Regions from separate parts of the Streptomyces sp. NPDC047880 genome, predicted to be linked through region 1. Evidence: riboswitches for the same ligand, from Rfam matches in the RefSeq annotation. Region 1 holds a riboswitch; the other holds the start of a gene.
The links. A riboswitch is a leader RNA that binds a small molecule or an ion and turns the genes downstream of it on or off. The one in region 1 is predicted to bind S-adenosylmethionine.
Positions count from the first base shown of each region.

Region 2: linked by a shared signal. The riboswitch ahead of AB0937_RS05845 (aminotransferase class V-fold PLP-dependent enzyme) and the one ahead of thrC (threonine synthase) in region 1 are both predicted to bind S-adenosylmethionine.

Region 1 covers NZ_JBEZOK010000005.1:146,239-150,645, forward strand. Annotated here, with positions in the region: gene AB0937_RS10435 (trehalose-6-phosphate synthase) at 4-1,392, opposite strand; gene AB0937_RS10440 (glucosyl-3-phosphoglycerate synthase) at 1,465-2,436, opposite strand; SAM riboswitch class I at 2,589-2,744, shown strand; gene thrC (threonine synthase) at 2,763-4,049, shown strand; gene AB0937_RS10450 (MoaD/ThiS family protein) at 4,152-4,407, shown strand, end outside.
Region 2 covers NZ_JBEZOK010000002.1:426,180-430,586, reverse strand. Annotated here, with positions in the region: gene AB0937_RS05855 (cytochrome bc complex cytochrome b subunit) at 1-623, shown strand, start outside; gene trpD (anthranilate phosphoribosyltransferase) at 760-1,824, shown strand; SAM riboswitch class IV at 1,899-2,015, shown strand; gene AB0937_RS05845 (aminotransferase class V-fold PLP-dependent enzyme) at 2,151-3,518, shown strand; gene AB0937_RS05840 (Lrp/AsnC ligand binding domain-containing protein) at 3,653-3,934, opposite strand; gene AB0937_RS05835 (rhomboid family intramembrane serine protease) at 3,931-4,407, opposite strand, start outside.

The sequences.
Region 1 (4,407 bases):
CGCTCAGCCCCTCAACGCGTCGAGCTGGTCCAGGAACCACTGCGCCGGTGGCAGGGCCGTAGCCGCGGCGGCCAGGCGCTTGCTGCGTTCGGCGCGTTCCTCCGGGCGCATCGACAGCGCCTCGTGCAGGGCGGCCGCCGTGCCCGTCACGTCGTAGGGGTTCACGGTGATCGCGTCCTCGCCCAGCTCCTCGTGCGCCCCGGCCTCCCGGGACAGCACCAGCGCGCAGCCCGCGTCGGAGACCACCGGGACCTCCTTGGCGACGAGGTTCATGCCGTCGCGGATGGGGTTGACGAGGGCCACGTCGGCCAGCCGGTAGGCGGCCAGCGAGCGGGCGAAGTCGTCCTTGAGGTTGAGGAGGACCGGGGTCCACCCGGGCGTGCCGTACTCGGCGTTGATCTCGTCCGCGAGCCGCTGCACCTCGGCCGTGTAGTCCCGGTACACCGCGAGGTCCTGCCGGGAGGGGTAGGCGAAGGCGACGTGCACCACCCGCTCGCGCCACTCGGCGTGGGCCTCCAGGAGGCGGCGGTAGGCCAGCAGGCCGCGCACGATGTTCTTGGACAGCTCGGTGCGGTCCACCCGGACGATGGTGCGGCGGCCTTCGCCGATCTCCTGCCGCAGCGCGGTGATCCGCTCCTCGACGTCCGGCTCGTGGGCCCGCTTGCGCAGGAAGTCGGCGTCGGCGCCGAGGCCGTGCACCCCGACCCGGGTGCCGCCGAGCCCGCCCGCGAACCGCTCGGCGCACTCGGTGAACGCCTCCGCCCAGCGCTCGGTGAGGAAGCCCAGACGGTCCGCGCCCAGCATGCCGCGCAGCACCTGCCCGGCCACGTCGTCCGGCAGCATCCGGAAGTACTCGGGCGGCGCCCACGGCGTGTGCGAGAAGTGCCCGATGCGCAGGTCGGGCCGCAGCTCGCGGAGCATGCCCGGCACCAGCGTCAGGTGGTAGTCCTGCACCACCACCGCCGCGCCCCGGGCGGCCTCCTCGGCCAGCGCCTCGGCGAACGCCCGGTTGTACGCCTCGTAGGACGCCCACTGCCGCCGGAACTCCGCGTCGAAGACGGGCTCCAGAGGCGTCTGGTAGAGCATGTGGTGCACGAACCACAGGACCGAGTTGGCGATGCCGTTGTACGCGTCGGCGTGCACGTCGGCCGGGATGTCCAGCATCCGCACGCCGTCCTCGCCGACGCCGCGCCGCACCGCCTCCCGGTCGCCGTCGGAGAGCGCCGAGCACACCCACAGCGCGTCCGCGTCCGAGCCGATCGCGGAGAGCCCGGAGACCAGCCCGCCGCCGCCCCGTTTGGCGTCCAGCGAACCGTCCTCGCCCACCGTGTACGAGACGGGACCCCGGTTGGAGGCCACCAGCACCTGCGCAGTACCGTTCGTCGAAGCCATAAGCCTCAACCTAGCCCGCCCCCCGAACGCTCAAACGTGCGGATCTGCCGCGCCCGGCCGAAAACCGCCCGGTCAGGCAGCCTTCCGCGCCTGGTACTCGGCGATCTCCACCATGGGCGGACGCTCTTCGGTGTCCACGGAGTACGTCCGCGGTTCGAAGCCGTCCTCGCCCCGCTCGAACTGGGTCAGGGACGGCCGGATCAGGTGACCGCGGGCCAGCCGCAGCTGGGCCGTGCGGTAGATCGCGGCGGCCATCCGGCCCAGCGCCTGCCCGTCCTGGTGCCGGTGCTTGCGCACGCCCACGTCCACCTGGGCGAGGGCGTCCAGACCCGCCAGGTGCAGCGCGTCGACCAGCATGCCCAGCTCGACGCCGTACCCGACCGGGAACGGCAGCTGCTCCAGCAGGGACCGGCGGGCCGCGTACTCGCCGCCGAGCGGCTGCACGAAGCCGGCCAGCCGCGGCCAGTGCATGTTGAGCAGCGGGCGGGCCATCAGCTCGGTGACCCGGCCGCCCTGCCCGGAGGTCTTGCCGGGGGCGAGCGAATCGGATTCCGTGGCCAGCGGGCGGTCGTACATGGCCTTCACCAGGTCCACGTCCGGGTCCGTGAGCAGCGGGCCCACGATTCCCGAGACGAAGTCGGACGAGAAGTCCCTGAGGTCCGCGTCGACGAAGCAGACGATGTCCCCGCGGGTGACGAGCAGCGATCGCCACAGCACCTCGCCCTTGCCGGGCACGGCGGGCAGGCGCGGGAGTATCGCGTCCCGGTGCACCACCCGCGCGCCCGCGGCGGCGGCGACCTCCGACGTGCGGTCGGTCGACCCCGAGTCGACGACGACCAGCTCGTCGACGAGCGGGACCTGGCGCATCAGGTCGTGGCGGATGACGGAGGCGATGTCACCGACCGTCGCCTCCTCGTTCAGCGCGGGCAGCACCACACTGACCGTCTGGCCGGTGCGCTGCTTCGCTGCGAGGATCTGGTGGAGCGGGCGATCGTTCGCGGACCAGGAACGGGTGCTCAGCCAGCGCTCGACTTCTTCCAGCACCGTGGCGGCTCCTCTGCGTGCTCCGGGCGGGACGGAGTGATCCATCTCGCGGTTCGGACGACTATCTCAATTGTCCTGGTCGTCGGTTACAGTCTTGAACAACGCGGATGACCATCGCATGTCCGGGGTCACCCGCCTTTACAACCGCATACAGCTCATCCAGAGGGGCAGAGGGAAACGGCCCGATGAAGCCCCGGCAACCCTCCAGTCGGTACTCGTAGGTCATTGGCGACCACTGCGCGAGGCTCCCGGCTAGGGAAGGTGCCAAATCCGTCTCACGGCGAGATGCGTCGTGAGGAAGATGAGGAGAAAGGGCCTCGCCTCACATGGCTGTGCAGACTGTTGCAAGCACCACTGACTCCACCGTAGACCTCGGTCCCGCGGCTGCCCTCAGCTGCCGTGAGTGCGGTCACCGCGTACCCCTCGGCCCGGTCTTCGCGTGCGAGGAGTGTTTCGGCCCGCTGGAGATCGCCTACGACTTCTCGGGCTACGACACCGAGGAGCTCCGCAAGCGCATCGAAGCGGGGCCCGCGAACATCTGGCGCTACGCCCCGCTGCTGCCGGTCCCGGCCGACGTGGCGGACAAGCCGAACATCAACCCGGGCTGGACCAAGCTCGTCAAGGCCGACAACCTCGCGCGTGAGCTGGGCGTCGACGCCGGCAAGCTGTTCGTCAAGGACGACTCCGGCAACCCGACGCACTCCTTCAAGGACCGGGTCGTCGCCCAGGCCCTGGAGGCCGCCCGCGCCTTCGGCTTCACCACGCTCTCCTGCTCGTCCACCGGCAACCTCGCCGGTGCGGTGGGTGCCGCGGCGGCCCGCGCCGGCTTCCGCTCCTGCGTGTTCATCCCGCACGACCTGGAGCAGGGCAAGGTCGTCATGGCCGCGGTCTACGGCGGTGAGCTCGTCGGCATCGAGGGCAACTACGACGACGTGAACCGCTTCTGCTCCGAGCTGATCGGCGACCCGGCCGGTGAGGGCTGGGGCTTCGTCAACGTCAACCTGCGGCCGTACTACGCGGAGGGGTCGAAGACCCTCGCGTACGAGATCTGCGAGCAGCTCGGCTGGCGGCTGCCGGACCAGATCGTGGTGCCGATCGCCTCCGGTTCGCAGCTCACGAAGATCGACAAGGGTCTGCAGGAGCTGATCAAGCTCGGTCTGGTCGAGGACAAGCCGTACAAGATCTTCGGCGCGCAGGCGCTCGGCTGCTCCCCGGTGTCCACGGCGTTCAAGGCCGGGCACGACGTGGTGCGCCCGCAGAAGCCGGACACCATCGCCAAGTCCCTCGCCATCGGCAACCCGGCGGACGGGCCGTACGTGCTGGACATCGCGCGGCGGACCGGTGGTGCGGTGGAGGACGTGAACGACGAGCAGGTCGTCGACGCGATCAAGATCCTTGCGCGGACCGAGGGGATCTTCGCGGAGACCGCCGGTGGGGTGACGGTGGGGGTGACCAAGAAGTTGGTCGAGAGCGGGGCGCTCGACCCCACCAAGACCACCGTCGTGCTCAACACCGGAGACGGCCTCAAGACGCTGGACGCGGTGGCCGGCACCGGGCTGACCGCGACCATCCGGCCCAACTTGGACTCGTTCCGCGAGGCCGGGCTCGTCTGATCGTCGATCGCTGCGGGCCGGTGGGGGCTGGTCGCGCAGTTCCCCGCGCCCCCAGGGACGCGCCCCAGCCGTAGCTCAATCGAAACCGGAGGTCATATTCCGATGAGCGTCACCGTTCGGATCCCCACCATCCTGCGTACCTACACCGGCGGGCAGGCCGAGGTCGCCGCCGAGGGGGCGAACCTCGGCGAGGTCATCGCCGATCTGGAGAAGAACCACACCGGGATCGCCGCCCGGGTGCTCGACGACCAGGGCAAGCTGCGCCGGTTCGTCAACGTGTACGTCAACGACGACGACGTGCGCTTCGAGCAGGGTCTGGAGACGGCGACGCCGGACGGTGCCGGTGTGTCGATCATTC
Region 2 (4,407 bases), on a different contig from region 1:
TGTTCATCCCGCTGGTGCTCTTCGGTGTCTTCCTCGCGATCATCGCCCTGTACCCGTTCATCGAGTCCTGGGTCACCGGGGACAAGCGCGAGCACCACATCCTGGACCGGCCGCGCAACGCCCCGACCCGCACCGGTGTGGGTGTCGCCTGGGTCACCGGCTACATCATCATGCTGATCGGCGGTGGCAACGACATCGTCGCCACGCACTTCCACCTGTCGATCAACTCGGTGACCTGGTTCGTCCGGATCGGGTTCTTCCTCGGCCCGGTCCTCGCCTTCGTCGTCACCAAGCGCATCTGCCTCGGCCTGCAGCGCCGGGACAAGGAGAAGGTGCTGCACGGCCGCGAGTCGGGCATCATCAAGCGCCTGCCGCACGGTGAGTTCATCGAGGTGCACGAGCCGCTCAGCCAGGAGCAGATGTACACGCTCACGGCGCACGAGCAGTACAAGCCGGCCGAGATCGGCCCGACGGTCGACGAGAACGGTGTCGAGCGCAAGGTGAAGGGTTCCGAGAAGCTGCGCGCCAAGCTCAGCGACGCCTACTACGGCGAGGGTTCCCAGATCCCGAAGCCCACCGCCGAGGAGTACCGGGAGATCACGAGCGGCCACGGCCACCACTGATCACTGCTTCGCCACGCCACAGAAGGGTCCCGTCCGATGATCGGACGGGGCCCTTCGCCCTGCCCCGGGCTGGATAGGGTGGACCCCGTTGAGAATCTCGTCCCGTGGTGCGGGACGCCTGACCCTGGAGCGGCTTATGAGCGCTGTGACCCCCGCTGGAGGCGACACCGCGGCGGGCCGCTCCTGGCCCCTGCTGCTGAACGGCCTGCTGGACGGCAGGCACCTGAGCGCGGACGACACCGCCTGGGCGATGGACCGGATCATGCGCGGCGAGGCGACCGAGGCGCAGATCGCCGGGTTCGTCGTGGCCCTGCGGGCCAAGGGCGAGACCGTCGAGGAGATCAACGGCCTGGTCCGCACGATGTACGCGCACGCCAACGTGATCGAGGTGCCCGGCGCGACGGTCGACATCGTCGGCACCGGCGGCGACGGCGCGAAGACGGTCAACATCTCCACGATGTCCTCGATCGTGGTCGCCGGCACCGGGGCGAAGGTCGTCAAGCACGGCAACCGGGCCGCGTCCTCGGCGTCCGGGGCCTCCGACGTGCTGGAGAAGCTCGGCGTCAACCTGGAGCTGCCCCTGCACCGGGTCACACAGGTCGCCGAGGAGGCCGGGATCACCTTCTGCTTCGCGGTGAAGTTCCACCCGGCGCTGCGGCACGCGGGCGCCGCCCGCGGCCAGTTGGGCATCCGCACGGTGTTCAACGCCCTCGGCCCGCTCACCAACCCGGCCCGGGTCCGCGCCCAGGCCGTCGGGGTGGCGGACCCTCGCATGGCGCCGATCGTCGCGGGCGTCTTCGCCGAGCGCGGCAACTCGTCCCTGGTCTTCCGGGGCGACGACGGCCTCGACGAACTGACCACCACGGCGACCTCCCGGGTGTGGATCGTCCGGGACGGCAAGGTCACCGAGGAGGCCTTCGACCCGCGTGACGTGGGCCTCGAACTGGTCCCCGTGGAGGCGCTGCGCGGTGCCGACGCCTCCTACAACGCCGAGGTCGCCCGCCGCCTGCTGGACGGCGAGAGAGGCCCGGTCCGCGAGGCGGTGCTGCTGAACTCGGCCGCGGCCCTGGTGGCCCTGAAGCCCACGGCCGCGCCCCTGGCCGAGCAGATCCGCGCCGCGATGACGAAGGCGGCCGAGTCGATCGACTCGGGGGCGGCCAAGCGCACGCTGGAGCGCTGGGTGGCCGCGAGCAACGCGTAGCGGATCCCGTACGGCGTCCCGCGATCCGGACTCGGGTTGCGGGGCGCCGATCTTTTCGCGTACGTTCCTGAACAGGTCATGAGTGACAGTCATGAGGCCCCGGCCGACTGTCCGGCAACCCTCCGTCCGTGGCGGGGTGCCCCGGGTGAAGACCGGGCCGCAGGCAGCGAGGTCTGCGGCAAGCGCGTGACGAGGAGTCTTCCGTGAACCAGCGAATGCGATAGGGCCGCAGAGCCCCGCCTCCGCATCCCCTTTTCTCCTTTCACCCCCGCTCGAGCCGTGCGCGCTCGCGGGCGGATTCCACCTGCCTTCACGGGAGTTCCGTCATGTCCGTCTCCACCCTTGCCGCCGACCAGTCCGTTTGTGCCCCGCTGCCCGTTCTGGGGCGAGATGTCACCGTGCCGCTCGTGACCGGCGGTGAGGTCACCTACGCCGCGCTCGACTACGCCGCCAGCGCCCCGGCGCTCCAGCGGGTCTGGGACGACGTCGCCGCCTACGCGCCGTACTACGGCAGCGTGCACCGCGGTGCCGGATATCTGTCCCAGCTGTCGACCGACCTGTTCGAGAACGCCCGCCGGACCGTCGCCGAGTTCCTCGGCTGCCGCGCGGACGACCAGGTCGTGTTCACCCGGTCGACCACCGACTCCCTCAACCTCCTCGCCGCCGCGCTCCCCGCCGGCTGCCAGGTCTTCGTCTACGAGAGCGAGCACCACGCCTCCCTGCTGCCGTGGCGGAACGCGCAGGTCACCTACCTGGACGCCCCGAGCAGCCCCCGGCAGGCCGTCGAGACCCTGGAGCGCGCCCTCGCCGACCGGGACCCCTACGGACCGGCCCTCGTCTGTGTCACCGGCGCCTCCAACGTCACCGGCGAGCTGTGGCCCGTGCGGGAGCTCGCCGCGGCCGCGCACGCCCACGGCGCGCGGATCGTGCTCGACGCCGCCCAGCTGGCCCCGCACCACCCCGTCTCCGTCACGGACCTCGACGTCGACTGGGTCGCCTTCTCCGGGCACAAGCTGTACGCGCCCTTCGGCTCCGGTGTCCTGGCCGGGCGGGCCGACTGGCTGCGCGCGGCCGAGCCGTACCTCGCGGGCGGCGGCGCCAGCCGCAAGGTCAGCCGGCGCCAGGACGGGGGAGTGGACGTGGAGTGGCACGACGGCGCCGCGCGCCACGAGGCCGGCTCGCCCAACGTCATCGGCGCCTACGCCGTCGCCTCGGCCTGCAAGGCGCTGACCGAAGCGGGCTTCGACACCCTCGTCGCCCGTGAGCAGCACCTGGTCCGCACGGTGCGCGAGGGCCTCGCCGGCGTCCCCGAGGTGCGGTTCCTGTCCCTCTTCGGGGACGACGCGCCGCGCGTGGGCGTGCTCTCCTTCGTCGTCGAGGGCTGGAACAGCTCCCACTTCGCCGCCGCCCTGTCCGCCGAGTACGGCATCGGCGTGCGGGACGGGCTGTTCTGCGCCCACCCGCTGCTGCGCACGCTGCTCGGCAGCGACCCGCAGGCGCAGGGCGAGTGCGGGTCGCCCGAGGCCGCAGCCGGGGAGAAGTCGCTCAACGCCATCCGGGTCAGCTTCGGCGCGGGCACCCCCGACGAGCACGTGGAGCGGTTCGTGCGGGCGGTGCAGGAGCTCGTGACGGACGGGGCGAAGTGGAAGTACCGCACCGAGGACGGCCGCTGCGTGCCGGACACCTCCGCCTGATCCGGCCCCCGCCGCCGGGGCGTGGGCCCCGGCGGCGGGGGCCGGGGTCCGTCGTTCGGATCAGGCCGCAGGAAAGTAGCGGTGCTGTCCGGTGCCGGCCCCACGCGTCCGCGGCGTGATCCTGACGGCAGACCCTAGTTGTCCAGGCCGATCGAGAACGCCGCCTCCAGGTCGTGCTGCGAGTACGTGCGGAACGCCACGTGCGTGTCCGTCCCCTCCACCCCGGGGATCTTGCTGATCCGGCCGGGGATGACCTCCGCGAGGTCCTCGTGCTCGCGCACCCGGACCATCGCGATCAGGTCGTAGGTGCCGGTGACGGAGAAGACCTCGCTGACGCTGTCCAGCGCCGCGATCGACTCGGCGATCTCGGGGATCCGGTCCACGCTGGTCTTGATCAGGACGATCGCGGTGATCACGGCTGGTTCTCTCCCTCGGGAGCCGGTGCAGGGGCGGCCCTCACTCTAGTGGGGCCGGTGGGGCGGCCGTAGCGGACCGACGCGTAGCCGAAGCCCAGACCGAAGCCGATCAGGTGGGCCAGGTAGGCCACCCCCGGCCCGTCCGAGGCCCGCCCCGCCGCCAGCCACTGCAGCGCCGCCCAGAACGGCAGCACGACCCACGCCGGGAAGCGCACCGGCAGGAAGAACAGGAACGGCAGGAGACTGGTCACCCGGGCACGGGGAAACAGGTACAGGAACGCACCGAGGACCGCCGAGATCGCCCCTGAGGCACCGACCAGGGACTGCTCGGAGTCCGCGTTGGCGACGGCGTAGCCCAGCAGGGCCAGATAGCCACAGCCGACGTAGAACAGGGTGAACTGCACCCGGCCCATCCGCTCCTCGGTCATCGCCCCGAAGACGTAGAGGAAGAGCATGTTGCCGAGCAGGTGCAC